3 regions of the Pseudomonas sp. NPDC079367 genome follow, and region 1 is predicted to be linked to each of the others. Evidence: riboswitches for the same ligand, from Rfam matches in the RefSeq annotation. Region 1 holds a riboswitch; each other region holds the start of a gene.

Evidence for each region. Region 1 has a riboswitch for cobalamin ahead of cobO (cob(I)yrinic acid a,c-diamide adenosyltransferase). Riboswitches for the same ligand answer to the same signal wherever they lie in the genome.
Region 2: it holds a riboswitch for cobalamin, as region 1 does, so the genes downstream of both, ACIGDJ_RS02125 (CbtB domain-containing protein) here and cobO (cob(I)yrinic acid a,c-diamide adenosyltransferase) in region 1, are expected to answer to the same signal.
Region 3: it holds a riboswitch for cobalamin, as region 1 does, so the genes downstream of both, ACIGDJ_RS06550 (ABC transporter substrate-binding protein) here and cobO (cob(I)yrinic acid a,c-diamide adenosyltransferase) in region 1, are expected to answer to the same signal.

What each region holds. Positions count from the first base shown of each region.
Region 1 is NZ_JBITTW010000040.1:27,586-37,759, forward strand. It holds gene cobC (alpha-ribazole phosphatase family protein) at 1-235, opposite strand, end outside; gene cobT (nicotinate-nucleotide--dimethylbenzimidazole phosphoribosyltransferase) at 232-1,287, opposite strand; gene cobU (bifunctional adenosylcobinamide kinase/adenosylcobinamide-phosphate guanylyltransferase) at 1,284-1,805, opposite strand; gene ACIGDJ_RS23415 (cobyric acid synthase) at 1,926-3,377, opposite strand; gene cobD (threonine-phosphate decarboxylase CobD) at 3,374-4,366, opposite strand; gene cbiB (adenosylcobinamide-phosphate synthase CbiB) at 4,359-5,267, opposite strand; gene bluB (5,6-dimethylbenzimidazole synthase) at 5,264-5,914, opposite strand; gene ACIGDJ_RS23435 (cobyrinate a,c-diamide synthase) at 5,911-7,311, opposite strand; gene cobO (cob(I)yrinic acid a,c-diamide adenosyltransferase) at 7,308-7,919, opposite strand; cobalamin riboswitch at 8,001-8,231, opposite strand; gene ACIGDJ_RS23445 (hypothetical protein) at 8,394-8,978, shown strand; gene ACIGDJ_RS23450 (sorbosone dehydrogenase family protein) at 9,045-10,174, shown strand, end outside.
Region 2 is NZ_JBITTW010000001.1:500,976-511,149, reverse strand. It holds gene ACIGDJ_RS02150 (SET domain-containing protein) at 1-892, opposite strand, end outside; gene nfuA (Fe-S biogenesis protein NfuA) at 1,161-1,745, shown strand; gene cobM (precorrin-4 C(11)-methyltransferase) at 1,846-2,592, opposite strand; gene ACIGDJ_RS02135 (cobalamin biosynthesis protein) at 2,671-3,084, opposite strand; gene ACIGDJ_RS02130 (CbtA family protein) at 3,081-3,782, opposite strand; gene ACIGDJ_RS02125 (CbtB domain-containing protein) at 3,794-3,991, opposite strand; cobalamin riboswitch at 4,114-4,333, opposite strand; cobalamin riboswitch at 5,074-5,286, shown strand; gene cobW (cobalamin biosynthesis protein CobW) at 5,385-6,455, shown strand; gene cobN (cobaltochelatase subunit CobN) at 6,459-10,174, shown strand, end outside.
Region 3 is NZ_JBITTW010000003.1:79,801-89,974, reverse strand. It holds gene ACIGDJ_RS06590 (DUF1330 domain-containing protein) at 1-78, opposite strand, end outside; gene ribBA (bifunctional 3,4-dihydroxy-2-butanone-4-phosphate synthase/GTP cyclohydrolase II) at 147-1,256, shown strand; gene ACIGDJ_RS06580 (ABC transporter substrate-binding protein) at 1,573-2,598, shown strand; gene ACIGDJ_RS06575 (ABC transporter permease) at 2,595-3,503, shown strand; gene ACIGDJ_RS06570 (ABC transporter permease) at 3,510-4,319, shown strand; gene ACIGDJ_RS06565 (ABC transporter ATP-binding protein) at 4,337-5,491, shown strand; gene map (type I methionyl aminopeptidase) at 5,623-6,414, opposite strand; gene ACIGDJ_RS06555 (ParD-like family protein) at 6,411-6,638, opposite strand; cobalamin riboswitch at 6,777-6,971, shown strand; gene ACIGDJ_RS06550 (ABC transporter substrate-binding protein) at 7,111-8,124, shown strand; gene ACIGDJ_RS06545 (FecCD family ABC transporter permease) at 8,121-9,137, shown strand; gene ACIGDJ_RS06540 (ABC transporter ATP-binding protein) at 9,134-9,898, shown strand; partial or broken gene ACIGDJ_RS06535 (5-methyltetrahydropteroyltriglutamate--homocysteine S-methyltransferase) at 10,098-10,174, opposite strand, start outside.

The sequences.
Region 1 (10,174 bases):
CTTGCAGATCCTTGTCCAGATGCACCGACAGGTTCAATCGCTCACCGAGTTCGGCGGCAAAGCGCGCGCAACGCTGCAATGGCGAGCTGACAATGCGATCCCACGGCCCGCCTTCAACCACCGCTGCACGCATCTGCGCCCAGCCGTTTGCGGTCAGCGCGTCGTCGAGGCTGCCGCGCAGGCCGCCGCCCAGTTCCGTTTCACCGTGGCGCAGCAGATCCAGGCGCAGGCTCATGCCGGGCGATCCGCTACGGCCGCTTCAGCGAACGTCGCCATCTGCCCGTGCAGGTCACACGCCAGGCGCAACAACGGCACTGCCAACGCCGCGCCACTGCCCTCGCCCAAGCGCAGGCCGAGGTCCAGCAACGGTTCAGCGCTGAGCGTTTCCAGCACATGGCGATGGCCCGGCTCGGCGCCGCGATGGCCGAACAACAGCCACTGGCTACAGGCCGGATTCAGGCGCACCGCGACCAGCGCCGCGACCGTGCAGATGAAACCGTCGACCAGTACCGCAATGCCTTCCTGCGCGCAGGCCAGATAAGCGCCGACCAACGCGGCAATCTCGAAACCGCCGAGGTTGAACAGCGTCTGCAAGGCATCGCCACGCTGCGCACCATGCAACGCCAGCGCGCGTTCGATCACTTGCGCCTTGCGACTGACGCCAGCGGCATTCAGCCCAGTGCCCGGACCGGTGAGGTGCGCCACCGGGCAATCGAGCAACGCGCAGGCCAGCGCACTGGCGGCGGTAGTGTTGCCGATGCCCATTTCGCCGCCGATGAACAACTGCGCACCGGCAGCCTTGGCGCGTAACACGCTGTCGCGGCCCGCCTGCAAGGCCAATTCGCCCTGGGCCGGATTCATCGCTGAGCCCTGAACGAAATTCGCCGTTCCCGGGCCAATGTTCATGTGCCGCACGCCGGGCAGATTCAGCGCTGGATTCACTGTGCCCAGATCGACCACTTCCAGTTGCGCGCCGAGTTGACGCGCCAGCACGCTGATCGCCGCGCCGCCGCTGACGAAATTGAGCAGCATCTGTCCGGTGACTTCCTGCGGATAAGCCGAAACCCCCTCCGACACCACGCCGTGATCGCCAGCGAAAATCGCGATCCAGATGTGCTCCAGCGTTGGCTTGGGCTGACCTTGCAAGCCGGCCAGTTGCACGGCCACCGATTCAAGGCGTCCCAGCGAACCGGCCGGTTTGGTCAATTGCTGCTGGCGCTCGGTCGCTTGCGCAACGATCTCGGCATTCACGGATTTGCATGGGTTCAGCCACCAGGTCGGGCTCATAACGCAGGTCCTTTCAAAGTCAGGGGCAGGCCGGCGACGGTCAGCACAACTCGCTGACAGCGCTCGGCCAGAGCTTGGTGCAGCCAACCGGCTTCATCGACATAACGACGAGTCAGTTCGCCCAGCGGCACGACCCCCATTCCGGTCTCGTTGCTGACGAAAATGATCTCGCCTGGCAGCGCGGCCAGGCAGTCAATCAAGGCTTCACGCTCGGCGGCGAGACGTTCGGCGTCGTCGAGCATCAGCAGATTGGTCAGCCACAGCGTCAGGCAATCGACCAGCACGCAGCACTCGGCGCCAGCGGATTCGCGCAGCACGCGGGCCAGTTCCAGTGGCTCTTCAATCAATGCCCAGTCGGCCGGGCGGCGTGCGCGGTGATGGGCGACGCGTTGGTTCATTTCGCCGTCGAGCGGTTGGCTGGTGGCGATGTAGGTGACCGCCAGATGGCTGTCACTGGCGAGTTTTTCCGCCAGACGACTCTTGCCGGAGCGGGCGCCGCCGAGGATCAGTTGGAGCATGGGTTCATCCAAAAATGTGTGGTGAGGCAACCGGCCCCTTCGCGGGCAAGCCCGCTCCCACAGTTGATCGCATTTTCCTGTGGGAGCGAGCCTGCTCGCGAAAGGGCCAGCCCAGACAACTCAAATCCCGCAGAGCTGACGCAACAGCCCGGTATCCAGATGCTTCTCCACCAGATCCGCCAGCCGCTCGATATCGCGCTCGCGCAAGCCGTGGTAATCGACCTCCTGCACGTCGCTCAACCCGGCCCAGCGCAACAACGCCGCACTCGCCTCGGGGGATTCGAACAAACCATGCAGATAGGTACCGAACACCTGGCCATCAGCACTCTGCGCGCCATCGCAACGTCCGTCGTCCAGTTGCACGGCCGCGTTTTCCAGCGCCGGTCCGGTGGTCACCCCGGCATGAATTTCATAACCGCTGACTGCGGCGTTTTCCAACGCCAGCCGCCCGTGCACGTTGCGCAGTTGCTTCTCGGCTTCGAGTTGCGTTTCGAACGCCAGCAGACCCAGACCGGCGCTGGAGCCAGCAGCGCCTTCGAGGCCGAGCGGATCATGCACGTGCTCACCAAGCATTTGCAGACCGCCGCAAATCCCCAGCACCTTGCCGCCGTAACGCAGATGCCGATTGATTGCCGCGTCCCAGCCATTGGCGCGCAGATAAGCCAGATCACTGCGCACGCTTTTCGAGCCCGGCAGGATGATCAGATCGGCGGCAGGAATCGCCTGCCCCGGGCCGACGAATTGCAGATCGACCTGCGGATGCAGACGCAGCGGGTCGAAGTCGGTGTGATTGCTGATGCGCGGCAGCACCGGCACCACCACTTTCAACACTCGCTCGGCCTTGTCGGTCTGGCGTTGGTCGATGCCGTCCTCGGCCTCAAGGTGCAGATCCATCACGTAGGGCAACACGCCCACCACCGGTTTGCCGGTGCGCTGTTCCAGCCAGTCGAGGCCCGGTTGCAGCAAAGCGATATCGCCGCGAAAACGGTTGATGATGAAGCCTTTGACCCGCGCCTGTTCGCTCGGTGAAAGCAGTTCCAGCGTGCCGACCAAATGGGCAAACACCCCACCGCGATTGATGTCAGCGATCAGTAGCACCGGGCAATCGACCGCCTCGGCAAAGCCCATGTTGGCAATGTCGCCGGCGCGCAGATTGATCTCCGCCGGCGAACCGGCGCCTTCGACTATCACCAGCGGATACGCCGCGCTGAGCCGCGCATGGGAAGCGAGCACCGCTTGCATCGCGATGGCCTTGTAATCGTGATAAGCGACGGCATTCATCGTCGTCACCGCGCGGCCATGAATGATCACTTGCGCGCCGGTGTCACTGTTGGGCTTTAGCAGCACCGGGTTCATGTCAGTGTGCGGTTCAAGGCCGGCCGCCTGCGCCTGCACCGCTTGAGCGCGACCGATCTCGCCGCCGTCAGCGGTCACTGCGCTGTTGAGCGCCATGTTCTGCGGTTTGAACGGCACCACCGCCACGCCTTGGCGAGTGGCCCAGCGGCACAACGCCGTGACCAGCGTGCTCTTGCCGGCATCGGACGTGGTGCCTTGCACCATCAGAGTGGTCATGAATTGTCCTTGGCGAACGCTTGCAACGCCTGTTCGAGGCGCAGCTCTTGCGTGGCATCGGCAGGCAGGCCGAAACGCACACTGCTGTTGTGAATGAAGAGGCGCAGGAGGATGCCGCGCCGGGCGAGGAACTCGTGCAGCGCTTCGGCGCGCTCGGTGATCAGCCACTGAAACAGCGCGCAGCCACCCTGCGGGGCGAAGCCGCAACGGGTCAGCAGCGCCGCCAGCCGTTCGCTCGCTTCATCGCTGCGAATCCGCTGACGGGTATGACCCTCGGTGTCTTGCAGGCACGCCGTACCGAGCACCCGCGTCGGCCCGCTCACGGCCCACGGCCCGACCTGTTCGGCGAGCAGTTTGAGCAACTTGCGCTCGGCCAGCACAAAGCCGAGGCGCACCCCGGCCAGACCGAAAAACTTGCCGAACGAACGCAACACCACCAACCCGACCTGATGCGCATAGGGCGCCAAACTCAGTTGCGGCGTGTTGTCCATAAACGCTTCGTCGACCACCAGCCAGCCACCGCGTTGCGCCAACCGCGCATGCCAGTCGAGCAGGCGCGCCGGGGTCAGCCTCAGGCCGGTCGGATTGTTCGGGTTGACCACCACCAGCACATCGAGGCTGTCGAGAAAGAACTCGACTTCCTGCTCGAGCACTTCCCGGACGATATAACCGCTGCGCCGCCAGGCTTCGGCGTGCTCGGCATAGCACGGCGACAATACGCCAACCTTGCCGGCCCGGCGCAGGCGCGGCAGCAGCTGGATGGCCATTTGCGAGCCGGCCACCGGCAACACCTGCGCCGCGCCGTAGTAGTCGCAGGCAGCCTGCTCCAGTCCGTCGTCGGTTTCCGGCAGGCGTGCCCAGGCGCGCAGCGGGATCTCGGGGATCGGGAACGGCCACGGCGCGAGGCCGCTGGACAGGTCGAGCCAGTCGGCCTCGACGATCCCGTAATCGAGTGCAGCCTTGCGCAACCGGCCACCGTGCTCAAGCATAAAATTGCGCCCCCAGGCAAAGCATCAGCAGCCACAACCATACGCCGCGCTGGACCAATTGCCAGCCACGGTCGATGGAATCGGCATCGGCCGGCGCACCTTCGCCCAGTTGCGGGCGCTCGTGCAGTTCGCCGTGATAGATCGCCGGGCCGCCCAACTCGACGCCCAGCGCGCCGGCACCCGCCGCCATCACTGGGCCGGCGTTGGGGCTGTCCCATTTTGGCGCCTGGGTACGCCAGCACCTCAGTGCGAGTCGGGTTTTGCCCAGTAGCGCGTAGGTCAACGCCACCAGACGCGCAGGAATGTAATTGAGCAAGTCGTCGATTTTCGCTGCCGCCCAGCCGAAACGTTCGAAGCGTTCGTTGCGATAACCCCACATCGCATCGAGGGTATTGCTCAGTCGATAGAGCACCACGCCCGGTGCTCCGGCGACGACAAACCAGAACAGCGCGGCGAACACCGCATCGCTGCCGTTCTCCAGCACCGACTCCGTGGCGGCGCGGGCAACGGCGTTGCCGTCGAGTTCATCGGTCTGGCGGCTGACCAGGTATCCGACGCGCTTGCGCGCCTCGTCCAGATCATTGGCGCGCAACGCCGCTGCGACCGGCGCGACATGTTCGCCGAGGCTGCGCATGCCGAGGGCGCAGTACAGCGCGAGAATTTCGACAATCCAGCCCACGTAAGGCGCCCAGGAAAATGCCGTGGCGAGCAAGGTCAGGGGGAGCACCGCGAGTACCCACGCCGTCACGCCATGGCTGCGCCAGCCACGACCGCCGGCGTTGAAGCGTTGCTCGATGCGCCCGGCGAAATTGCCGAACGCCACCAGCGGATGCCAGCGTTTCGGTTCACCTAGCAGCGCATCCAGCGCTACCGCGGCGACACTCAGCAACGCCACACTCATTGACTCACTCCCCAATAATTTTCGTACAGCAACTCGTTCAGCGGCCGCGCCTGCGCCCAGCCTTCAAGCACCAGCATCGGCGCCGGATAGAATTCCTTGACCGGGCCCAGACACAACACCGCCAGCGGCTTGGCACCGGCCGGCAGCTTGAGCAAATCCGCCAAGGCTTGCGGTTCGAACAGCGAGACCCAGCCCATGCCCAGGCCTTCGGCACGGGAGGCCAGCCATAGATTCTGGATCGCGCAGGACAACGAGGCCATGTCCATTTCCGGCAACGTGCGCCGGCCGAAGATGTGCTTTTCGCGGTCGTCCATCAGCGCCGCGACCAATACTTCAGCGCAATCGTTGATGCCTTCGACCTTGAGTTGCATGAACTCATCGCTGCGCTCGCCGAGAGCTTCGGCGGTGCGCACGCGTTCTTCCTCGACCAGATCGCGGATCTGCCCGCGCAGGCTGCGGTCGCTGATGCGGATGAAGCGCCAGGGCTGCATCAGACCGACGCTTGGAGCTTGATGAGCGGCTTCCAATAAACGTCGCAGCAGCTGCGGTTCAACGCTGCCACCAGTGAAGTGGCGCATGTCGCGGCGTTCGGCGATGGCCTTGTAGACCGCTGCGCGTTCAGCTTCGGAGAATGTGTTGTCGGTCATGGCCTCTTCGCGAGCAGGCTCGCTCCCACAGGGGATCTCATTTCTTCAGGAAGCTCACCATTCAATGTGGGAGCGAGCTGGCTCGCGAAGACGGCCTCACGGTCGGGCGCAAACAACGCAGCAATCGCGGTCGGATTCGACGGGAAATAAAAGTGCACATAAGAAGCCGTCATCCGCCCCTCACGATAAACCGCCTCAGCGCCACGCCCGCCATTCGGGCTCAAGCCCCGGGCAATCGGCGCCAGCTCAGTGGTGGTCAGCGAATGATGATACGTATGCCCTCGCAAAGAACCTTCCGGCAACTCGACCGCCTGCAACGCCAGCGCCGCAAGACGCTTCTGCATCACCGCATCGCCCTTGAGCAAACCAACCAGTTCAGCACGGGTGCCTTCGACATCAGTCAACGAATCGAGCAGATAAAGCATTCCGCCACATTCGGCGAGCAACGGCTTGCCCGCCGCATGGTGCGCGCGGATCGCTGCAAGCATCGAGGTGTTTTGCGCCAGCGCGACGTGATGCAGCTCCGGATAACCGCCCGGCAGATAGAGGCTGTCTGCGTCGGGCAATTGCGTGTCGCGGATTGGCGAGAAGAAATGCAGCTCGGCGCCCATCGCCCGCAGCAGATCGAGGCTCGCGCCATAGGTAAAGGCAAACGCTTCATCACGAGCCACGGCGATGCGCACACCTCTTAATAGAGGCTCGGCGGCGATGACGTCAGGCGCAGCGAATTCCACGGCCGGTGGCAGCGCGACCTGGCAGCTGCTGGCCAGCGCATCGGCGGCCGCATCGAGGCGTACATCAAGGTCATTCAATTCGCCGGCCTGGACCAGGCCGAGGTGGCGGCTCGGCAACTCGATGCCAGTCTCGCGAGACAGCGCGCCGTACCAGCGCAGTCCTTCGGTGAGGCTGCCTTCGAGCAATTGCGCGTGGCGCAAGGTGCCGACGCGGTTGGCCAGCACGCCAGCGAACGGCAAGTCCGGCTGATACTTCGCCAGGCCCAGCGCCAAGGCGCCGAAGGTCTGCGCCATCGCAGTGCCGTCGATCACCCCGAGCACCGGCACACCGAAATGACGCGCCAGGTCAGCGCTGGACGGCGTGCCGTCGAACAAGCCCATCACGCCCTCGATCAGAATCAGGTCCGCCTCGGCCGCAGCTTCCCACAACAACCGGCGACTTTCCTGCTCGCCGACCATCCACATGTCCAATTGATATACCGGCGCACCGCTGGCGCGCTCGAGGATCATCGGGTCGAGAAAGTCCGGGCCGCATTTGAACACGCGGACCTTGCGTCCCTGGTTGCGATGCAAACGAGCGAGCGCGGCGGTGACGGTGGTCTTGCCCTGACCGGAGGCCGGCGCGGCGATCAGCACCGCCGGGCAGTGACGTGGTTGCTTCAAAGTTCGACGCCTTTCTGCGCTTTGATGCCGGCCTGGAAGGCGTGTTTGAGCATGCCCATCTCGGTGACCGTGTCGCCCATCTCGATCATTTCCGGCTTGGCGCCGCGACCGGTGACGACCACATGCTGCATCGGCGGACGTGCCTGCAGATCACTGAGCACCTGATCCAGATCGAGGTAGCCATGCTTGAGCGCGATGTTCAACTCATCGAGCACCACCAGACCGATCGCCGGGTCGCGCAACAATTCGCGGGAGACTTCCCAAGCCGCGGTCGCAGCGGCGATGTCGCGCTGACGATCCTGGGTTTCCCAGGTGAAGCCTTCGCCCATGACGTGGAAACGCACCTGCTCGGGGAAGCGGCGGAAGAACAATTCTTCGCCGGTGCTGTTGCGGCCCTTGATGAACTGCACCACACCGCATTGCATGCCGTGGCCCATGGCGCGGGCGAGCATGCCGAACGCCGAGCTGCTCTTGCCTTTGCCATTGCCGGTCAGCACCAGTACCAAGCCACATTCGTCGGGCGAATTGGCGATGCGTTCGTCGATCACGGCTTTCTTGCGCTGCATGCGCGCCAGATGGCGTTCGTCGCGCTCGGGGGAATCGTTCATTGGGGAGCTCTCCGTTGAGGCTGGATAACGGCGGGCAGGCACAAGAATAGACGGCAAGAAGCCTGGCATCGCCCACCGTGATGCCGCTGAGATGGATCAGGCCGGTCTCCGGGCTCATGAGCGGCGTTTCGCCGGGCTGCGCGCCTTCCCGCTTCTTTCGAGGCAGTGGCTCAAGGCGCAGTTTTCACTCATTTACCGTTGCGGGGGCAGCGCCGGGATCGTCGTGGCTTCGCTTGAAGACCATCCTCACCGGCTTCCCTGTTTCACTCTGTCGACGCGGGGCCACAGAGCACCTGAAACAAGCGGCGAAGGTTAGAGGGTTGGGGGTGGAGCGTCAATTGAAGAGGCGCTTTGCGAGCGAATAACCGCCGCTGATCAATTGTGCAGCGGCAATCTTGTGCCAGACTGTGACAAATGATATCAAAGAGCCATGCTTTTCTCGAAAAGCCCATCACAATAATAAGGATGACGACGATGCAAGGCATGATCATCAGCAACCCGCGCCTGGAATTTCTGCGCCCGGTGCTGGAACGCTGGTTTGACTGTATCGATCGCTACAACAGCGTGCGCGGCGACAACGACACGCCGTACTGGCACGACGAAAAAGCCAACCTCGGTTTGCTCTCGGCAGCAGCATGGCTGGCCGAAATGGTGACCCTGAGCGACACGGCCACGCGCAAACAGAACGAAGAAGGCGAGCGTAACGCACGCGCTGACCTGCTTATAGCCGGCGCCGAAGATCGCGCGTTCATTCAGGCCACGCAACGCTGGCCACGGGTCAACAACCTCAACCTGACCCAGGCCCTGCTCGACATCACCGTTGATGCCAAGCGCATCAGCTACGCCAGTGATCTCAAGCTCGGCTGCCTGTTCGTTGCCCCGCAAAAAGCCCAGCACAGCGCCAGCCCCGAAGAACTGCAGGACATGGTCGACGACCTGCAAAAAGAGCACACCTGCGCGGTGGCCTGGTATTTCCCCTATGCCTATCGCAAATTGCACAACGACGCAGGCAACTATCACCCCGGCATCGCCGTATTGCTCAAAGAAGCCCGCGGTTGAGCAGTTGAACCATCGGGCCTGCGCCCTCCTCTATGATTAGGAATGCATTCATAGGGAAGATCAGCAATGCGCAAGGCCCAACTCGCTCTTATCATCGCCGTCGCTGGCGGGCTCGCCGCCTGCGGTGAAACCTCCAGCCTGCAAGTCTCCGACGGCACCGGCCCGTCACCGAAGCTGCCCGAACCGAACAAGACGCTGATCCCGACAGTGAACATCGCCCCCGCAGTGGGCTGGTCGGAGGGTGCAAAACCGACTGCTGTGGCCGGCACCCAGGTCGCCGCATTTGCCGAAGGCCTCGATCACCCGCGCTGGCTCTACGTGCTGCCCAACGGCGATGTGCTGGTGGCGGAAACCAACGCGCCGCCCAAGCCCGATGACAGCAAAGGCATTCGCGGCTGGGTGATGAAAAAAGTCATGGGCAAGGCCGGCGCTGGCGTGCCGAGCCCGAACCGCATCACCCTGTTGCGTGATGCCGACCACGATGGCGTCGCAGAAACCCGCACGGTGTTCCTGCAGAATCTCAATTCGCCATTTGGCATGACACTGGTCGGAAACGACTTGTACGTGGCCGACACCGATCGCCTGCTGCGCTTCAACTACGAGCCGGGCGCCACCGAGATCAAGACCCAACCGATCAAAGTCGTCGACCTGCCCGGCGGCACGTTGAATCACCATTGGACCAAGAACGTCATCGCCAGCAAGGACGGCAGCAAGCTCTACGTCACCGTCGGCTCGAACAGTAACGTCGGCGAAAACGGTCTGGATCAGGAAGAAGGCCGCGCAGCGATCTGGGAAGTCGATCGCGCCACCGGCAATCACCGGATCTTCGCCTCAGGCATCCGCAACCCCAACGGCCTCGCCTGGGAGCCGACCAGCGGCGCGCTGTGGACGGCAGTCAACGAGCGTGACGAAATCGGCAGCGACCTGGTGCCGGATTACATCACTTCAGTTAAGGACGGCGGTTTCTATGGCTGGCCGTTCAGCTATTACGGGCAACACGTCGACGTGCGGGTCAAACCGCAAAACCTCGACCTGGTGGCCAAGGCCATCGCTCCAGACTACGCCGTCGGCCCGCACACGGCTTCGCTGGGCCTGACCTTCGCCGAAGGCAACCGCTTGCCGGCGCAATTCAAGGAAGGCGCGTTCATTGGTCAGCACGGCTCCTGGAACCGCAAACCGCACAGTGGCTACAAGGT
Region 2 (10,174 bases), on a different contig from region 1:
AGAGCGCTCGCCACAACAACCTGGTCAGTACACTGGCCGGGCGGTTTTGCTCGTTCTTCGCGGTGTACCAATCCAGTGCTGCGGCAATACGTTGTGCCAGTTGCAGGTTGCTCGCCGATTGCAGGGCTGTTTCCAGCAGCGCTACCGGCGTGGTTTGGCTCAACTTTGCAAATTTGCCATTGGATTTCACCGGTACGACATTCGCCAATAGGCAGCGTGATGTCTCGGCTTCGATTTCGCGGACAACCCGGATGATCGTTTCGTCGCTTTCAGCGCTGAACAAGTGCTCGAAGTCACTGACGGCCCCGTGATGCCCAAGCAACAATAACGCGCGATGCTCCACCAGATTGTGCAGCAGGCGCTGCCAGTCCGCCTGTGTGGCGGGACGCCGTGGGATCAGCGCGTACCAGGCCAGAACCTGGTCGAACCGCACGGAACCGTCGCTTTTGACCCCGTTGCCGACTTGACGGTAGATATCGAGCAAGACATCAACATCGATCGACCAATACATCGGAACGTCTCTCAGCGTTACCGAGTGACCGGCGATCGGGAAAACTTCCGCCGGGTCAGGTGTCGGCGACTTCGTGGAACTCAACTGGACGGACAGGAAGTCGTACAGGAAGTCGTTGCCTAACAGCGATTGATCGACCGTGGCTGGCGTGGAAAGGTGCGTTATGAAATCTTCGTCTGCCTCGAGTTTTTTCAATACACGAAAGGCTTCTTTGCATTCGCGCCCCAATTCAGAGGCGGCGGGCGGGTGGTAATAGAGCTCACTGGCATCCGTGTTGAAGTTGTCGTCGATGAGCCCATGCAGGTAACTGATCAGGTGGTTGAGATCCTGCAATCTGCGAGGCGGCGTCTTGTTGTAGAAACTGGATAACAAAGTAGACATTCAAGGCCTTTGAACCGTAGCGGCTGGAAAAATAGTCGAAGGCCTTGAATATAGGGGCATGGAAAACCGGCAGAGGTATACATATATATGGGGGCGAATGTGCTTGGGTTTCCATTTGTTAACAGCCACCCGTTGATCAAGCGCTCAATCGTCGCCACCGTCAGCGAGCAGGCGAGGGCACACGTGCGGCTTTTTCCGACAAAAATACTGGGACTTTGTCCCGCGCTCCGATTGGCGTAAACTGCGCCCAAGCCTGCGAGGAGTTTTTATGACCGCTATTACCATTACCGACGCCGCCCATGATTACCTGGCCGACCTGCTTTCCAAGCAGAACACCCCCGGCATCGGCATCCGTGTCTTCATCACCCAGCCTGGCACCCAGTACGCCGAAACCTGCATTGCCTACTGCAAGCCGGGCGAAGAAAAACCTGAAGATACTGCGCTGGGGCTGAAAAGCTTCACTGCTTATATCGATTCGTTCAGCGAAGCGTTTCTCGATGACGCCGTCGTCGACTACGCCACCGACCGTATGGGCGGCCAGTTGACCATCAAGGCGCCGAACGCCAAGGTGCCAATGGTCAATGCCGACAGCCCGGTCAATGAGCGCATCAATTATTACCTGCAAACCGAGATCAACCCGGGGCTGGCCAGCCACGGCGGTCAGGTCAGCCTGATCGATGTGGTCGAGGACGGCATTGCCGTATTGCAGTTCGGTGGCGGTTGCCAGGGCTGCGGCCAGGCAGACGTGACCTTGAAGGAAGGCATCGAGCGCACCCTGCTCGAGCGCATCCCGGAGCTCAAGGGCGTTCGCGATGTGACCGACCATACGCAGAAAGAAAACGCCTACTATTAAGGCGTTCGCTGCGAGCATGAAAAACGGCGCCCCGTGAGCGCCGTTTTTTTATGGACAATGTTCGCCGACCCTGTCGGCGGAACTGCTCGCAAAGGTGCTTCTAGGGGCGATAAAGGTGCGCATGCCCGGCGCGATACAACGATGACTCGCTGAACACCTCACTGCCCAGCACCCGCCCGACCAGAATCAGCGCCGTACGCCGAAACCCTTTGGCCTCGACTTTCCCGGCAATGTCCTCCAGCGTGCCGACCACCCAGTCCTGATCTGGCCATGTCGCCCGGTGAATAACGGCAATCGGGCAATCCGCGCCGTAATGGGGCAGCAATTGAACCAGTATCTTCTGCAGATGATTGACGCCCAAATGAATGGCCATGGTCGCGCCATGTTGCGCCAGACTGGCCAGTTCCTCGCCGGCCGGCATGGCAGTCTTGTCGGCGTAACGGGTCAGAATCACGCTTTGTGAAATGTCCGGCAGGGTCAACTCGGCGCCGAGCAGCGCTGCGCATGCCGCTGTGGCAGTCACGCCTGGAATGATCTCGAAGGGAATGCCGAGCTCGCGCAGATAGCGAATCTGCTCACCGATCGCTCCGTACAGACTCGGATCTCCGGAATGCACGCGCGCGACGTCCTGGCCTTTGGCATGGGCACTCTTGATCAGATCGATGATCTGTTCCAGGTGCAGCTCGGCACTGTTGACCACGCTATCGGCCCGGTGACCTTCCAGCACTGCCGACGGCACCAGCGAGCCAGCGTAGATAATCACCGGGCAGGCGCGGATCAGGCGCTGGCCTTTGACGGTGATCAGTTCCGGATCGCCGGGCCCAGCGCCGATAAAGTAGACGGTCATCGTTAAATCCTAGTAAAGAGGCGCAGCTGCACTACAGATGAAGTGTGCTCATGATCGATGTCGACGATTATCGGGATTTTATGCAGCGCCAGCCAATGCCAGCGTGGCCTGCGCATATTTCTGCCGCGCAATGAACAGTCTCGCCGGCGCCTGGATCAGTTGCTCGGCCATTGCCAGCGCGGCGCTTTCCGCCACGCCGTAGCAGCCGGTGCGCTCAAAGGCGATCTGTGATTGATGGCTGAGACGCTGTTGGTAACCGGCCAGTTCGGCACTGCTGAAAAACCGCAAGGGCAGGTTCAACTGTGTGGCCAGTTCCAGCAGACCCGGTTCGTCACGCTTCAGATCGATAGTGGCTAACGCCTTGACGGCTCGCAGTTCGATGCGATGCGCCTGCAGGGCTTGATCGAGTAACGCGCGCAGCGTACTGGCCGGGCAGCCGCGCTGGCAGCCCAAGCCAACAACCAGCGTCGGCGCTGCGCGGTCATTGATCATGCCTGATAGTGCCCTGCGCTTTTGCGGCGGAACAACCAGGCACTGATCAGGCCCAAGGCCAGCCAGAACGCTACGTTAGTCAACTGAGAAGCGATTTTGAACTGGGTTTCCAATGCCTCCGGCGCGAGCATGGAATGCACCTGTGGCTGCGGCGCGCCGATCACATGCGGCACTGCAAGAATCGCCACTCCGAGAATCTTCATCAGCCAGTGACGGCTGAAGGCGATCAGTGCCAGACCGACAGCGGTCGAAGCAGCAGTGCCAATCCACCATATTTGTCGCGATGCCAGATCGGCGGCTGCCGTGCCCGGCAATTCTGGCGGCAGCCCCAGCGTTGGCGCGAGAACGAACGTGGCGTAACCGGCCAGCCCCCAGAGCAGACCTTGCGAAGTCCGGGTCGGCGCGCGCAGGGTGTAAAGGCCAGCGAGCATCAAGGCGAAACCCACTGCCACCACCAGATTGCCACCGGTGGTCGAGACCACGCGCTGCCAGCCGTCTTCGGGCTCCCAGGCTTCGCCATCGTGGCTGTGGGCGGCAGTGCCAGCGGCGTGTTCGTGAACTTGCACGACCGGTTCGGATTTCTCGAAGGTTTCGGCCTGCAGAATCAGTGGTGATACCCAGAAACTCTGCAGCAACGTCAGCAGCAGGGCGGCCAGCAAGCCGGTGAACCCCGCCGTTTGCGCGATACGCTTGATCATGTCGGCAGGTCTCAGTGGCAAGGGAACGCAGCGCTGTGGCGGGTATCGTGGGCAGCGTTGTGCACTGCTTCGATGTGCGAGAAACCGGCGAACCAGACCAGACTGGCGCCGAGGATCGAGGCGAAGAGGGCGGCGGCCACGCGTTGGCCGAGAGTGGTGGTGCTGGAGATGTGGTCAGTGTGGCTGACGGTATTGCTGATGATCGACATAGCGCTTCCCTCTGAAATGTCAGCGGGTGAATAGAGCGCAGGAAAATCCCTGCGAGTCGGGCACGCAGGGATTTCGAACAGCGCCCGCCCACCGCGGGTTTGTTGGTGGTCAGCGGCGCTTGCGCGCGCTGGGTGTTGCGGGCCGGTCTCCGGGCTCACGAGGGGTTGGTTTGTCACCGACCTGCAAGCGTCACCTTCCCATGCCAGGGCACAGTGGATTTGACGCTTCGCTCGCTTACCGTTGCGGGGGCAGCACCGGACTGACATGGCTTTGAGTAAAGCACATGATTCACCGGTTTCCCGTTTCACCCTGTGAAGGGCACCCGTAACAAGGTGTGCAGGAGAACATGGGTTTGGGTTTTTAGTCAATTTCCGGGGAGTTTTCGGTGCTGCGGTGGGGGCATTTTCTGATGTTTTTGTGTGTATATCCGTTGCTGCGGGTGTTGCTGATTACGGTTTCGCCCTTACGGCGAGGCACTTTTCCCAAACGCCGAAAAAGTACCCAAAAAGGCTTGCTCCTACGTTCGGCCCTCGCAGGCTCGGGTTCCTTCGCTGCGGGACTGATCCGGGCGCAGCGGCTCCGGTTTGCTTCGCTGCACCTACACTCGCTGTGTACGACTGCGTCGTACGGTCGCTGCGCTCCCACGCCCGGATCAATCCCTCCGCTCAGCCTTCCGACGTCGCCGGTGGATCAAGATCAAGAGCACTCGAGCTTGCGCTCATTGTTGAGTGGGGCGGCTTCGCCGCGGGCAGCTGCGCTGCCTTGCTTTTTGCTTTTTGTGGGAGCGAGCCCGCTCGCGAAGGCGGCCTGACAGCCGACCTGGTCTTGCAGCACGCGATCCGACTGTAGGAGCTGCCGAAGGCTGCGATCTTTTGATCTGGCTTTTGCTTTTGATCTTTTGCCCCTTCGGCAGGCTTCGTTATGGGATCGCTCCGGGTGTGTGATCACAGCTACCGTACGACGCAGTCGTACATCTGGAAAAGGGAGTCGCTGGAGCGAAACCGCACGCCGCTGCACCCGTAGCAACGGATATACCCCCAGTTTCAGACTCACCGACCATTGACCCACGACGGACCCATGCGTAGCCTTGCGCTTTCGAGGTTCTTCGGCACTCGCCGAAGCTAAGAAGGGAACGCGGTCAAAGCCGCGGCTGCCCCCGCAACTGTGAACGGTGAGGTTCGTTGCCACGCCACTGCCAGCTCAGCCAATGAGCCAGCGGGAAGGCGCAGCGAATGCCAGGCCCAGCGCCTGGACACCGTCAGCCAGGAGACCTGCCTCGTCACAGATTCTCACTACAACCGGGCGGGGTGATCCGGTGGCGAATGCTTCCGGCGTGCACACGCGCTGCCGGTTCTCGTCCCGTATGCCCGCCGCTTGCCAAAGGGCATACCGATGAAAACACTGGCCAAACTCCCCGTCACCATCGTCACCGGTTTTCTCGGTTCGGGCAAAACCACGCTGCTACGGCACATGCTCGACAACGCTCAGGGCCGGCGCATCGCGGTGATCGTCAACGAGTTCGGCGAGTTGGGCATCGACGGTGAAATCCTCAAGCAATGCACCATCGGCTGCACCGAAGAAGAGGCCAGCGGCCGCGTATACGAATTGGCCAACGGCTGCCTGTGCTGCACGGTGCAGGAAGAATTCTTCCCGGTGATGCGCGAACTGGTAGCCCGTCGCGGTGACCTCGATCACATTCTCATCGAAACCTCGGGCCTGGCCCTGCCCAAGCCATTGGTGCAAGCGTTCCAGTGGCCGGAAATTCGCAGCGCCTGCACCGTCGATGCGGTGATCACTGTGGTCGACAGCCCGGCCGTCGCCGCCGGCACGTTCGCCGCGTTCCCGGATCAGGTCGATGCCCAGCGCAAGCTCGATCCGAACCTCGACCATGAATCGCCGCTGCACGAGCTGTTCGCCGATCAACTGGCGAGCGCCGATCTGGTGATCCTCAACAAGGCCGACCAGACCAGCCCGCAAGACTTGGCTCGCGTACGCGCTGAGGTCGCCGAAGAGCTGCCGCCAGCGGTAAAAATCATCGAAGCCAGCAACGGTCGTTTGCCGCTCGACGTCTTGATTGGCCTCGGCGCTGGCTCCGAAGAACACATCGATAGCCGCCACAGCCACCATGATCACCATCATGACGGTGATGACGATCATGACGACCACGATCACGACGCCTTCGACTCGATCTCCATCGAACTGCCGCAAGCCGACGAAAGCCTGCTGCTCGACGCACTGACGCAATTGGTGGTGCAGCACGGCATTCTCCGTGTCAAAGGTTTCGCCGCCATCCCGAACAAACCGATGCGCTTGTTGATTCAGGGTGTAGGCACGCGTTTCGACAAGCATTTCGACCGTCAGTGGGGCGCTGAAGAAGCGCGCGTCACGCGTCTGGTGCTGATTGGTCAGGCACTGGATGCCGTGCAACTCGAAGCGCAATTGCGCGCCGCGCTCAGCGTTTAAGCCATGCACCTGCTCAGGACTCAGCCCGGCGGATTCGTCTCGGATGACAACATTGCCGACCTCGGACAAACCCCCGCCGAGCTGGTGATCCTGTGCAGCGGCGATTCCAGCCTGGCGCTGCTTGCCGAGGCGGCGCAGCAGCTGCCGGATGATTATCCGAGCTTGCGTCTGGCCAACCCGATGCAGGTGCAGAATCATGCGTCGGTCGATTTGTACGTGGACGAAGTGCTGCGACACGCCAAGGTCATTCTCATCTCGCTGCACGGCGGCATCGCCTATTGGCGCTACGGCGTCGAGCGGCTGATCGAACTGTCCGAACGCGGCGTGCAACTGATTCTGGTACCGGGCGATGACCGTCCGGACCCGGAGCTCAGCGACTTGAGCACGGTCAGCGCTCAGTCACGCGATCGACTCTGGCAGTTCCTGCGTCAGGGTGGCATGGGCAATGCGCTGGATTTCTTCCGTTGCCTGGGCAACCAATGGTTCGCCCGCGATTACCCGTGGAGCGAGCCGCAGACCCTGCCGCGCACGGCCATTTATCACCCACGGAAAAACACCGCCGCCCTGAGTGACTGGCAAGCCGAATGGCTGCCCGATCAACCTGTGGCGGCGCTGTTGTTTTATCGCTCGCATTTGCAGGCCGCGAACACCGCGTTCATCGATGTGTTCTGTCAGCGTTTGCAGGCGGCCGGGCTCAATCCGCTGCCGATCGCGGTGGCCAGTCTTAAAGAGCCAGCCTGCCTGGCGGTGGTCGAGGATTGGCTGGATGAAGTCGAAGCGGGGGTGATTCTAAACACCACCGGGTTCGCCCAATCGAGCCCGGAAGCACCGCATCTGCGCCCGTTTCGCCGCAATATCCCGGTGATTCAAGCGATCTGCGCCCAAGACAACGAGCCCGGCTGGCGCGCCAGCGAGCAGGGCCTCGGGCCGCGCGACCTGGCGATGCATATTGCCTTGCCGGAACTCGACGGGCGCATCATCAGCCGGCCGATCAGCTTCAAGGATCTGGCCTGGCGCAGCGAGCGCAGTCAGTCCGACGTGGTTTGCTACCGCGCCCAGCCCGAGCGCATGGATTTCGTCGCCGAACTGGCGCGGCGCTGGATTGATCTGGCGCGCGTGCCCGATGGCGAAAAGCGCATTGCGCTGATCCTCGCCAACTACCCGACCCGCGACGGTCGCATCGGTAACGGTGTCGGTCTCGATACGCCGGCGGCAGCGCTAAACATTCTGCGGGCATTGCGCGGCGAGGGTTATCCGGTCACGGCCGAGTTGCCCGACAGCGGCACCGAGCTGATTCAGCAATTGCTCGGCGGCGTCAGCAACGACCTCGACAGCCTCGATCTGCGCCCCTGTCAGCAGAGCCTGGCGATGGACGATTACCTGGCAATGTTCAACGCGTTGCCGCAGGCCAATCGCGCTGCGGTGCTCGAGCGTTGGGGATCGCCACACAATGATCCGATGTGCCGCGACGGTCGCCTGATGATCGCCGGTCTGCGTTTCGGTCTGACCTTTGTCGGCATCCAGCCGGCCCGGGGTTATCAGGTCGATCCGAGCGCGGTCTATCACGACCCGGATCTGGTTCCGCCGCACGGTTATCTGGCCTTCTATTTCTGGTTGCGCAACACCTACGGCGCGCATGGCGTGATCCACGTCGGCAAGCACGGCAACCTCGAATGGCTACCGGGCAAAGGTGTCGGCCTCTCGGACAATTGCTGGCCGGACGCACTGCTCGGGCCGCTGCCGAATATCTATCCGTTTATCGTCAACGATCCGGGCGAGGGCGCCCAGGCCAAACGGCGCACGCAGGCGGTGATCATCGACCACCTGATGCCACCACTGACGCGCGCAGAAACCTATGGGCCGCTGCGCAATCTGGAGGTGCTCGCCGATGAATATTACGAGGCGCAACTGCTTGATCCGCGCCGCGCGCGTGAGCTTCAGCGCGACATCCTGCAATTGGTCCGGGACACGCAGATCGACCGCGAACTGCAATTGGACGCTGCGCTGGACAGTGACGCCGATGCGGCGATCTGGTTGCCGCGTCTGGATACTTATCTGTGCGATCTGAAGGAATCGCAGATTCGCGATGGTCTGCACATTTTTGGTGAATCGCCGAGCGGGCGCTTGCGCATTGACACGTTACTGGCGTTGCTACGGATTCCGCGCGGTGATGGCAAGGGCGCACAGTCGAGTCTGTTGCGGGCGTTGGCCAAGGCGTTTGAACTGGGCTTTGATCCGCTGGATTGCGCGTTGGCCGATCCGTGGAGCGGCCCGTGTCCCGGCGAGTTGCAGTCCGTCAGCGATGAAGTCTGGCGCACCGCTGGCGACACCCGCGAACGCCTCGAATTGTTTGCCACCGACCTGATCTCCCAAACACTGGATTTCCCCTGTGGGAGCGGGCTTGCTCGCGAAGGCGGAGTTTCAGTCGACGACCCTTTGCCTGACACACCGCTTTCGCGAGCAAGCCCGCTCCCACAAGGGCCGGGGTGGGCTGAGGTTGATTCGATACTCGAGCATCTGCGCGAAGTCGTCGCCCCACGCCTGGACGCTTGCGGCGCGGCCGAAATGCGCGGGCTGCTCGATGCGTTGCGCGGTCGTTTCGTCCCCGCCGGCCCCAGCGGCGCGCCCAGCCGTGGCCGCCTCGACGTGCTGCCGACCGGGCGAAACTTCTATTCTGTAGATGTGCGCAACCTGCCCACCACCACGGCGTGGCGCATCGGTTTCCAGTCCGCCACGCTGATTCTCGAGCGGCACCTGCAGGATCATGGCGATCACTTGCGTCAATTGGGCTTGTCGGTCTGGGGCACCGCAACCATGCGCACAGGCGGCGATGACATCGCCCAGGCCATGGCGCTGATGGGGGTGCGCCCGGTCTGGGCCACGGGCAGTCAGCGCGTGGATGATTTCGAAATTCTGCCGCTGAGTCTGCTCGATCGCCCAAGGGTCGACGTGACGCTGCGGGTCTCGGGTTTTTTCCGTGATGCGTTTGCCAATCTCATCCGCCTGTTCGACGCCGCCGTGCAAGCGGTGGCCGCGCTGGACGAACCGGATGACTTGAATCCACTCGCCGCCAAAGTGCGTGCCGAACGCGAGGCGCTGTTACAAGCGGGCGCCGACGAAGACACTGCGCGGCGTCAGGCCGGATGGCGGATCTTCGGCGCAAAACCGGGTGCATACGGCGCCGGGGTGCAAGGCGCGATCGATGGGCGCCTGTGGCAGACCCGCGAAGACCTCGCCGAGGTCTACCTGAATTGGGGCGCCTACGCTTATGGCGGTGCAGACGATGGCACCGCCGCCCGCGAGCAATTCAGTCAGCGCCTTAGCCAGGTGCAAGCGGTGCTGCACAACCAGGACAACCGCGAGCATGACTTGCTCGATTCCAATGATTACTACCAGTTTCAGGGCGGTATGCTCGCGGCAGTGGAAAGCCTGCGCGGCGAGGCGGCGGCCAGTTATCACGGCGATCACAGCCAGCCGGATCTGCCGAAGATCCGTACCTTGAAGGAAGAACTGAACCGCGTCGTGCGCTCGCGAGCGGTGAATCCGAAGTGGATCGACGGAGTCAAACGCCACGGCTATAAAGGTGCGTTCGAACTGGCGGCGACGGTTGATAATCTGTTCGCCTTCGACGCGACTACGCAATTGATCGACGACCATCAATATGCCTTGCTGGCGGATGCGTATTTGCTCGACCCGGCGACGCGGGATTTTGTACGTGA
Region 3 (10,174 bases), on a different contig from region 1:
CTGCGGGGTGCGCTGGGTGTAATGGCTGTAGCGCTCGGCATCGGCTATATCCACATGGGCAATCCAGTACGCCTTCATAGTGACCTCTGTGCTAATTTTGTATTATGGTATACCAATATATTTCCAACGAACCCTGAGAGTCCAGCATGGCCTTCAACAGCATCGAAGAAATCATCGACGATTATCGCCTCGGCAAAATGGTTTTGCTCGTCGATGACGAAGACCGCGAAAACGAAGGCGACCTGTTGCTGGCCGCCGACCGCTGCACGGCGGAGGCTATCAGCTTCATGGCCCGTGAAGCACGGGGGCTGATCTGCCTGACCCTGACTGACGAACATTGTCAGCGTCTGGGCCTGGAGCAGATGGTCCCCGCCAACGGCAGCGTGTTCAGCACTGCCTTTACCGTGTCGATCGAAGCGGCGGTTGGCGTGACCACTGGCATTTCCGCGGCGGATCGAGCCTGCACCGTTGCTGCCGCCGTCGCGCCGAATGCCCGTGCTGAAGACCTGGTGCAGCCCGGCCACATCTTTCCGCTGCGCGCCAAGGAAGGTGGCGTGTTGACCCGCGCAGGTCATACCGAGGCCGGTTGCGATCTGGCGCGTTTGGCCGGTTTCACCCCGGCGTCGGTGATCGTCGAAGTGATGAATGACGACGGCACCATGGCCCGGCGTCCGGATCTGGAACTGTTCGCACGCAAGCACGGGATCAAGATCGGCACCATCGCCGACCTGATCCACTATCGCCTGAGCACCGAGCACACCATCGAACGCATCGGTGAACAAGAGCTGCCAACGGTACATGGCACGTTCCGTTTGATTACTTTCGAAGACCGCATCGAGGGCGGCGTGCACATGGCGATGGTCATGGGCGATCTGCGCCGTGACGAGCCGACGCTGGTGCGTGTGCATGTAATCGATCCGTTGCGCGATCTGGTCGGTGCCGAGTACAGCGGGCCGAAGAACTGGACGCTGTGGGCGGCGTTGCAACGAGTGGCTGAGGAAGGTCACGGGGTGGTCGTGGTGCTGGCCAATCATGAGTCGTCGCAGGCGTTGCTGGAGCGGGTGCCGCAACTGACCCAGCCGCCCCGGCAGTTCAGCCGCTCGCAATCACGGATCTATTCCGAAGTCGGGACTGGGGCGCAGATTCTGCAGAATCTTGGCGTCGGCAAGCTGCGCCACCTCGGGCCGCCGCTGAAGTACGCAGGGCTGACCGGGTATGACCTGGAGGTCGTCGAGAGCATCCCCTTCACCGAATAATCCACCTGACCCACATTTCCTGTGGGAGGGGGCCTGCTCCCGAAGGCGTCCTGTCAGCCGACTTCATTATTGAATGACCCGACGCTACACGAGCAAGCCCGCTCCCACACGGGCCTGTATTACACGCACGGATTTCTGAGTCACAAAAAACTGTCCTGCCAGATAACCGGTAAGGCAAAGTGCTTGCACAAAGTTTGGAATACCATAATATGATATTCCATAGACCGGACGCTGCAACCAATCGTCCAGCTACTGCTCCCGACAGGCGGGCAACAACGCAAGGCCCGCTCAAAAACACAACAATGAGGGCGTGAACATGGTGTTGAACAAAGCTGCAACTGCGATCTTTTTCGCAGGTCTGCTCAGCGTTACCGGCCAGGCTGCAATGGCTGCCGAAAGCGTGAATTTTGTCAGCTGGGGCGGTAGCACCCAGGATGCGCAGAAACAGGCCTGGGCCGATCCGTTCAGCAAGGCCAGCGGCATCACCGTCGTCCAGGACGGGCCGACCGACTACGGCAAACTCAAAGCCATGGTCGAGAGCGGCAACGTGCAGTGGGACGTGGTCGATGTCGAAGCCGATTTCGCCCTGCGCGCCGCCGCTGAAGGCTTGCTCGAACCCCTCGACTTCAAAGTCATTCAACGCGACAGGATCGACCCGCGCTTCGTCAACGATCACGGCGTCGGCTCGTTCTTCTTCTCCTTTGTCCTCGGTTACAACGAGGGCAAGCTCGGCGCCAACAAGCCGCAGGACTGGAGCGCGCTGTTCGACACCAAGACTTACCCCGGCAAACGCGCCCTGTACAAATGGCCAAGCCCCGGCGTGCTCGAACTGGCGCTGCTGGCCGACGGCGTTGCGGCTGACAAGCTCTACCCGCTGGACCTGGACCGCGCCTTCAAGAAACTCGACACCATCAAGAAAGACATCGTCTGGTGGGGCGGCGGCGCGCAGTCGCAGCAACTGCTGGCGTCCGGCGAAGCGAGCATGGGCCAGTTCTGGAACGGTCGTGTGCATGCTTTGCAGGAAGACGGCGCACCCGTTGGCGTGAGCTGGAAGCAGAACCTGGTCATGGCCGACATTCTGGTCATCCCCAAAGGCGCGAAAAACAAGGATGCGGCGATGAAGTTCCTCGCCAACGCGAGCAGCGCCAAAGGCCAGGCCGATTTCTCCAACCTGACCGCCTACGCCCCGGTCAACCTCGACAGTGTCGAGCGTCTGGATTCGACGCTGGCGCCCAACCTCCCAACAGCGTACGCCAAGGATCAGATCACCCTTGATTTCGCTTACTGGGCCAAAAACGGTCCGGCTATCGCGACACGGTGGAACGAATGGCTGGTCAAATGAAAATCGCGGCCACTGCGCCCCGCCCCTCCGCTGCCACCGGGAGCGCCGCCGGCGCTGCCGGTTCGGCTTTCAAGCAGCGCTGGCGCGGCGCCGGCAACCTCGTCCCGGCGCTGCTGTTCCTCGGCCTGTTCTTTCTCGCGCCGCTGATTGGCCTGCTGTTGCGCGGCGTGCTGGAACCGGTGCCGGGTCTTGGCAACTACGAACAACTGTTCGCCAACTCGGCCTATGCCCGAGTGCTGCTCAATACCTTTTCGGTGGCCGGGCTGGTGACGCTGTTCAGCCTGTTGCTGGGCTTCCCGCTGGCCTGGGCGATCACCCTGGTACCGCGCGGCTGGGGCCGCTGGATTCTGAACATCGTGCTGCTGTCGATGTGGACCAGCCTGCTCGCCCGCACCTATTCGTGGCTGGTGTTGCTGCAAGCCTCGGGCGTGATCAACAAGGCGCTGATGGCCATGGGCATCATCGATCAGCCGCTGGAAATGGTGCACAACCTCACCGGCGTGGTGATCGGCATGAGCTACATCATGATCCCGTTCATCGTGCTGCCGTTGCAGGCGACCATGCAGGCCATCGACCCGATGATCCTGCAGGCCGGCTCGATCTGTGGCGCGAGCCCGTGGACCAACTTCTTCCGGGTGTTCCTGCCGCTGTGCCGGCCGGGCCTGGCCTCCGGCGGGTTGATGGTGTTCGTGATGTCGCTCGGTTACTACGTCACCCCGGCGCTGCTCGGCGGGGCGCAGAACATGATGCTGCCGGAATTCATCATTCAGCAGGTGCAATCGTTCCTCAACTGGGGCCTGGCCAGTGCCGGCGCCGCGTTGCTGATCGCCATCACCCTGGTGTTGTTCTACTTCTACCTGAAGCTTCAACCGGAATCCCCGGTTGGCGCCAGTAACGCGAGGTAAGCCGACATGCTCCTGACCCCCAATGCCATGAGCCGGCGCATGCGTTTCGGCCTCTACGCCACGACTGGGCTGATCGGTCTGTTTCTGCTGTTGCCGATCGTGTTCATCGTGCTGCTGTCGTTCGGCTCTTCCCAGTGGCTGGTGTTCCCGCCACCGGGCTGGACGCTGAAATGGTACGGCCAGTTCTTCTCCAACCCCGACTGGATGAACGCCGCTGCCGCCAGTCTCAAGGTGGCCGTACTGACCACGATTTGCGCCGTGGCTCTCGGTCTGCCGACCGCGTTTGCGCTGGTGCGTGGGCGCTTCCCCGGCCGCGAGATGCTCTACGGCCTGTTCACCCTGCCGATGATCGTGCCGCTGGTGATCATCGCCGTGGCGGTGTATGCGCTGTTCCTCAAGCTCGGCTACACCGGGACGATGTTTGCCTTCGTGGTCAGCCATGTGATCGTCGCGCTGCCGTTCACCATCATCTCGATCATCAACTCGTTGAAGCTGTTCGATCAGTCGATTGAAGACGCAGCGGTAATTTGCGGCGCCTCGCGCCTGCAAGCGGTGTTCAAGGTGACGTTCCCGGCGATCCGTCCGGGCATGGTCGCCGGCGCCCTCTTCGCTTTCCTCGTTTCGTGGGACGAAGTGGTGCTCAGCGTGATGATGGCCAGCCCGACTCTGCAAACCCTTCCCGTGAAAATGTGGACCACTCTGCGCCAGGACCTGACCCCGGTGATCGCCGTCGCTTCGACGCTGCTGATCGGCCTGTCGGTATTGGTCATGGTGATCGCCGCCGCCCTGCGCCGGCGCAATGAAATCAGCGCCTGAGCGCCCAGGAGTACGACATGAGTGCCGTGATCAAAGACGCATCCCAGCAGAACGACAACCCCCTGGTCAGCCTGCGCAACCTGAACAAGCACTACGGCGATTTTGCCGCCGTTGACAACATCTCGCTGGACATCAAGGACGGCGAATTCCTGACCTTCCTCGGCTCCAGCGGCTCGGGCAAAAGTACGACGCTGTCGATGCTCGCCGGCTTCGAAACACCGAGCAGCGGCGAGATCCTCGTCAACGGCCAATCGCTGGTCAACGTGCCGCCGCACAAGCGCGACATCGGCATGGTCTTCCAGCGTTATTCGCTGTTCCCGCATCTGTCGGTGCGCGACAACATCGCCTTCCCTTTGGCGATCCGCAAACTGGCAGCGGCCGAGCGCGAAAAACGCGTCGATGCAATGCTCAAACTGGTGCAGCTCGAACAGTTCGCCCATCGCCGCCCCTCGCAACTGTCCGGTGGTCAGCAGCAACGTGTCGCCATTGCCCGGGCGCTGGTTTACGAGCCACGCATCCTGCTGATGGACGAGCCGCTGGGCGCACTGGACAAGAAGCTGCGCGAGGATTTGCAGGATGAACTGCGCCAGCTGCACCGGCGCCTGGGCATCACCATTGTCTACGTGACCCACGACCAGGAAGAAGCCATGCGTCTGTCGCAACGCATCGCGATTTTCAGCCACGGCAAGATCGTGGGCCTGGGCAGTGGTTATGACCTTTATCAGAATCCGCCGAATGCGTTTGTCGCATCCTTTCTCGGCAATTCGAACTTCCTCAAACTCAAGGCGCAGGGCAATGCGGCGGCGAGTTTCGAGGGGCAGTCATTGTCGATTCGGCTGACGTCCGGGTTGCACACTGATCAGGATGTGCTGCTGATGGTGCGGCCGGAAAAGGCTGTGGCGCTGAGTGTGCAGCAAGCGAGTGATGAGCCGCTCGCGGCGGGCTGGAATGAGGTGTCGGCGAATGTTGTGGAAGTGCTGTTTCTGGGTGAGAGCCAGACGTGCAGCGTGGTGACTGCGGGCGGGACGTCGATGACGGTCAAAGCACTGTCGGCGGCGGGCATGCCGCTCAAGGCCGGCGATCCGGTGCGGGTGCGCTGGGCGACGGCGGATGCTTGCGTTTATACCGAGTGGGCCGAAAGCGACTTGAACAAGGCTGCCGGTGCCCACTGAAGCTTCTACATGAAATTGCGTTTCAACTGTGGGATCGGGCTTGCTCGCGAATAGGTCGTGTCAGTCACCATCAAGGTTGAATGACCCACCGCATTCGCGAGCAAGCCCGCTCCCACAAGGTTTTGTGGTGCTCAGACAATCGGGATAAAGCCTTCGACCTCATCCGGCCAAGCCGTCAGCACTTCAAACCCGGTCTCGGTCACCGCGACCATATGCTCCCACTGCGCCGACAACGAGCCATCCTTGGTCAGCACGGTCCAGCCATCCGGCATGTTCTTCACATGGCGCTTGCCGGCATTGAGCATCGGCTCCACGGTAAAAATCATCCCGGCCTCGAGCTTGAGCCCCTGATTGGGAAAGCCGTAATGCAGGATCTGCGGTTCATCGTGATAAACCTTGCCGATGCCGTGGCCGCAGTATTCACGCACGACGCTGAAGCCCTCCGCCTCCGCCAGGCTCTGGATCGCATGACCGATATCGCCCAGCGTTGCGCCCGGTTTCACTGCGCGAATGCCCGCACACATGGCTTCGTAGGTGGTCTTGATCAGGTGCTGCGCTTCAGGAGTCGCCTCACCGACGACGTACATACGGCTGGTATCACCGAACCAGCCATCCTTGATCACGGCGATATCGAGGTTGACGATGTCGCCGTCCTTCAATGGGGTGCCCGACGGAATCCCGTGGCACACCACGTCATTGACCGACGCACAGACGGTTTTCGGAAAGCCGTGATAACCGACGTTGGCAGGCACGGCTTTCTGCACATTGACGATGTAGTCGTTGCACAGCCGATCCAGCTCATCGGTGCTCACCCCGGCCTTCACATGCGGCACCAGCATCGCCAGCACTTCGGCGGCGAGTTTGCCGGCGGCGCGGGATTTTTCAATGTCGGCAGGCGTGTTGATTTTGATCTGGTTTCTCATGCGCTGACGGCTTCCTGAGTCAGTTGTTGCAAATCCAGGCCGCCGTTCTGTTCGGCGCGGATCAGCAGGCGGCAAATGGCGCTGTGGTCGAGGTTGGGGTGCAGCTCGGCGAGCATGCCGATGCGCATCCAGTGCTCGGCCTGCGCGTTGATCGAGCGGCTGAGGGCGTTGCTGGAGATGCGCAGATTTTCGTGCATGTCCTCTGAAATTTTTACGATGCCCATATCTGTTTCCGATACGAAATGTATATGGATCGTATACTAGCCAAGCTTCGCCCAGGATTGCAAATACCCGGAATGAAAGCACGCGCCCCCTGTAGGAGCTGCCGAAGGCAGATTCGGCTCCCCTTGAGCGCCCTGATCGACTACCATGCCCGCGCCGGTTTCCACACGGAATTAACAGGGAATCCGAAATGCTTGCACAGCATCAATCGGAACTGCCCCCGCAACTGTAGGTGCCGAGCCTGCTCCTCGACTGCCACTGGGTCATTCCCGGGAAGGCCGGAGCACGGCGATGACGCATCAGTCAGGAGACCTGCCGGCACAGTGACTGACTAACCGGCGGGGTGTCCGGGAAGGACATCGTGCCGTGTGTGTTTTCACAATGCCGGCCTTGCGCTGTTTCCACGACCGCGCCCGAGGTGTGTTTCCAAACCGTACCCGCCCGCTCCCGTACGGTTCCCCTGGAGACTGCCCCATGCTGCTGACCCGCGTTGCCACCCTGCTGACCTGTCTGAGCCTTTGCACCCTGGTTCAAGCGGCACCGACTGCGTATCCGCTGACCGTCGAAAACTGCGGCAGCAGCCTGACCTTTCAACACGCACCCACTCGCACAGTGACCATCGGCCAGGCCGGCACCGAAATGCTCTACGCCTTGGGTCTGGGCGACAAGGTCGTCGGCACCTCACTGTGGTTCAACGACGTGCTGGGCACCTACAAAGCGCAGAACGACAGGATCGAGCGCCTCGCCGACAACGAGCCGAGTTTCGAAGCGGTGATCGCCAAACGCCCGGAGCTGGTTGCCGTCGAGCTGGAATGGATGGTCGGCCCGCAAGGCGCGGTCGGCACTCGCGAGCAGTTCCATGAATTGAAGATTCCCACCTACCTGCTGCCCTCCGATTGCGAAGCCAAGGACAACCTCGTCGGCTCCGACGGCACGCGGCTGGCGCCGTTCCGCATCGACAGCATCTACAAAGGCGTGAGTCAACTGGCGGCGATTTTCGATGTGCAGGCGCGTGGCGAACAGCTCAATGAACAGCTCAAGGCCAGCCTCGCGCGGTCGATCGCCACCGCGAAAAAACAGCAGCGCAAAGACGTCAGCGCCCTGGTGTGGTTCTCCAGCGCCGAGATGGACATCGAGCCGTTCGTGGCCGGGCACAAAGGCGTTCCCGATTTCATGCTCAGCACCCTCGGCGTGCGCAACGTCGTCGAGTCGGATGAAGAATGGCCGACCGTTGGCTGGGAAACCATCGCCAAGGCCAACCCGACGTTTCTGGTCATCGCGCGCATGGATCGTCGACGTTTCCCGGCGGACGACTATCAGAAAAAACTCGCCTTCCTGCGCCGTGATCCGGTGACGCGCAACATGGACGCGGTCAAGCACAACCGCATTATCGTCCTCGACGCCATGGCCATGCAGGCCAGCCTGCGCACCTTCGACGGCCTCGAACAATTGGCCAGCGCCATCAACGGCTACGACCTGTCGCAATGAGCAGACACCTGATTCGGTCGCTGCTGGTCCTGTTGACGCTGTCGGTCGCGCTGATCGGCGGCGTGGCCATTGGCGAGACCTCGATCGAGCCAAGCGTGGTGTTGCAGGTGCTGGCCAACAAACTGTGGGGCGCCGGTCATGTGCTCGACCCGATCGACGAAGGCATCGTCTGGAATTATCGCCTGACTCGCGCTTTGGTCGCGGCGGCCTGCGGTGCCGGCCTGGCCACGTGCGGGGTGATCCTGCAGTCGTTGCTGCGCAATCCGTTGGCCGATCCGTATTTGCTGGGAATTTCCGCTGGCGCCTCGACCGGCGCGGTGATGGTCGCCCTGCTTGGCGTCGGCGCCGGGGCTATTTCATTGTCGGTCGGTGCCTTTGCCGGTGCGGTGACGGCATTCGTGCTGGTGATCCTGTTGGCACGGGTCAGCGGCTCGGCCAGCGGCACCGGGCAGATCATCCTGGCCGGCATCGCCGGGTCGCAGTTGTTCAACGCCCTCACGGCGTTTCTGATTACCCGCTCAGCAAGCTCGGAGCAAGCGCGCGGGATCATGTTCTGGCTGCTGGGCAATCTCGGCGGCGTACGCTGGCCGTCGGTGTGGCTGGCGGTGCCGGTAGCGCTGTTGGGGTTGGTGGTGTGCCTGTGGCATCGGCGTGCGCTGGATGCGTTTACCTTTGGCGCGGATTCGGCAGCGTCTCTGGGCATTGCCGTGCGTCGCGTGCAGATTCTGCTGATCGGCTGCGCCGCGCTGGTGACGGCGGTGATGGTGTCGATTGTCGGCTCGATCGGTTTTGTCGGCCTGGTGATTCCCCACGCCGCACGGTTGTTGCTCGGTACCGGCCATGCGCGTCTGCTGCCCGCCAGCGCACTGGGCGGCGCGGTGTTTCTGATCGCCGCCGATGTGCTGTCACGCACCCTGATCAAGGGTCAGGTGATTCCGGTCGGCGTGATCACCGCGCTGGTTGGCGCGCCGGTGTTCGCCCTGATTCTGGTGGGTCGGAGATCGGCGCGATGAACACGGTTCTGAGTTGTGCGGGTGTGGGCTTCAAAGTGCGCAGCGCCGAGTTGCTCAACGGTGTCAGCCTCGACGTTCAGCGCGGCGAGACACTGGGTATTGTCGGGCCGAACGGTTCGGGTAAATCCACGCTGCTGAAACTGCTCGCCGGCCTGCGCGAACCGAGCGCGGGCCATGTGCAGCTCGGCGGTCAGGCGCTGGGCAAGATGTCACGGCGCAGCATCGCGCAGACGCTCGCGGTGGTTGAGCAACAGGCCGATACCGACGATGGCATCCGCGTGTTCGACGCGGCGGCGCTGGGGCGCACGCCATGGTTGTCGGCGCTGCAACCGTGGTCGCCGGCCGATGACGCCATCGTCGGGCAAGCGTTGGTTGACGTCGACGCCGTGCACCTGCGCAACCGCCTCTGGCGCAGCCTCTCCGGCGGCGAACGCCAACGCGTGCACATCGCCCGCGCACTGGCCCAGCGCCCGCAGATCCTGCTGCTCGACGAGCCGGCCAACCACCTCGACATCCAGCATCAGTTGAGCATTCTGCAAGTGGTGCGTGCGCTGCCGGTGACGACGCTGATCGCCCTGCACGACCTCAATCAGGCGCTCAAGTGCGATCGTCTGGCGGTGCTGGAACGCGGCCGTCTCGTGGCATTGGGTGAGCCGTTGCAAGTGCTGACGCCGGAGCGTTTACAGACGACTTTCGGGGTCAGGGCGCACTACCTGACCGACCCGTTCGATGGGGCGCAGATATTGCGTTTTCTTACCTGACGCATGTGTAGCTGACGGACCGCCTTCACGAGCAAGCCCGCTCCCACAGTGGATTTGTGGGTTGCCGGGTATGGCGGGTGTAGCGCGAAATCTGGTGGGAGTGGGCTTGCTCTCGAAGGCGGTTGGTCGGGCAATTTATAGGTGGCTGAGACTCCGCTTTCGCGAGCAAGCCCGCTCCGACGAAGGGCTACGCGCGCAGCGCTTGCGGCTCGCTGACCGTTTGGGCGAGCACAGCCACCTCTTCATACTTTTGTCGGGCGAACGCCAGCCAGCTTT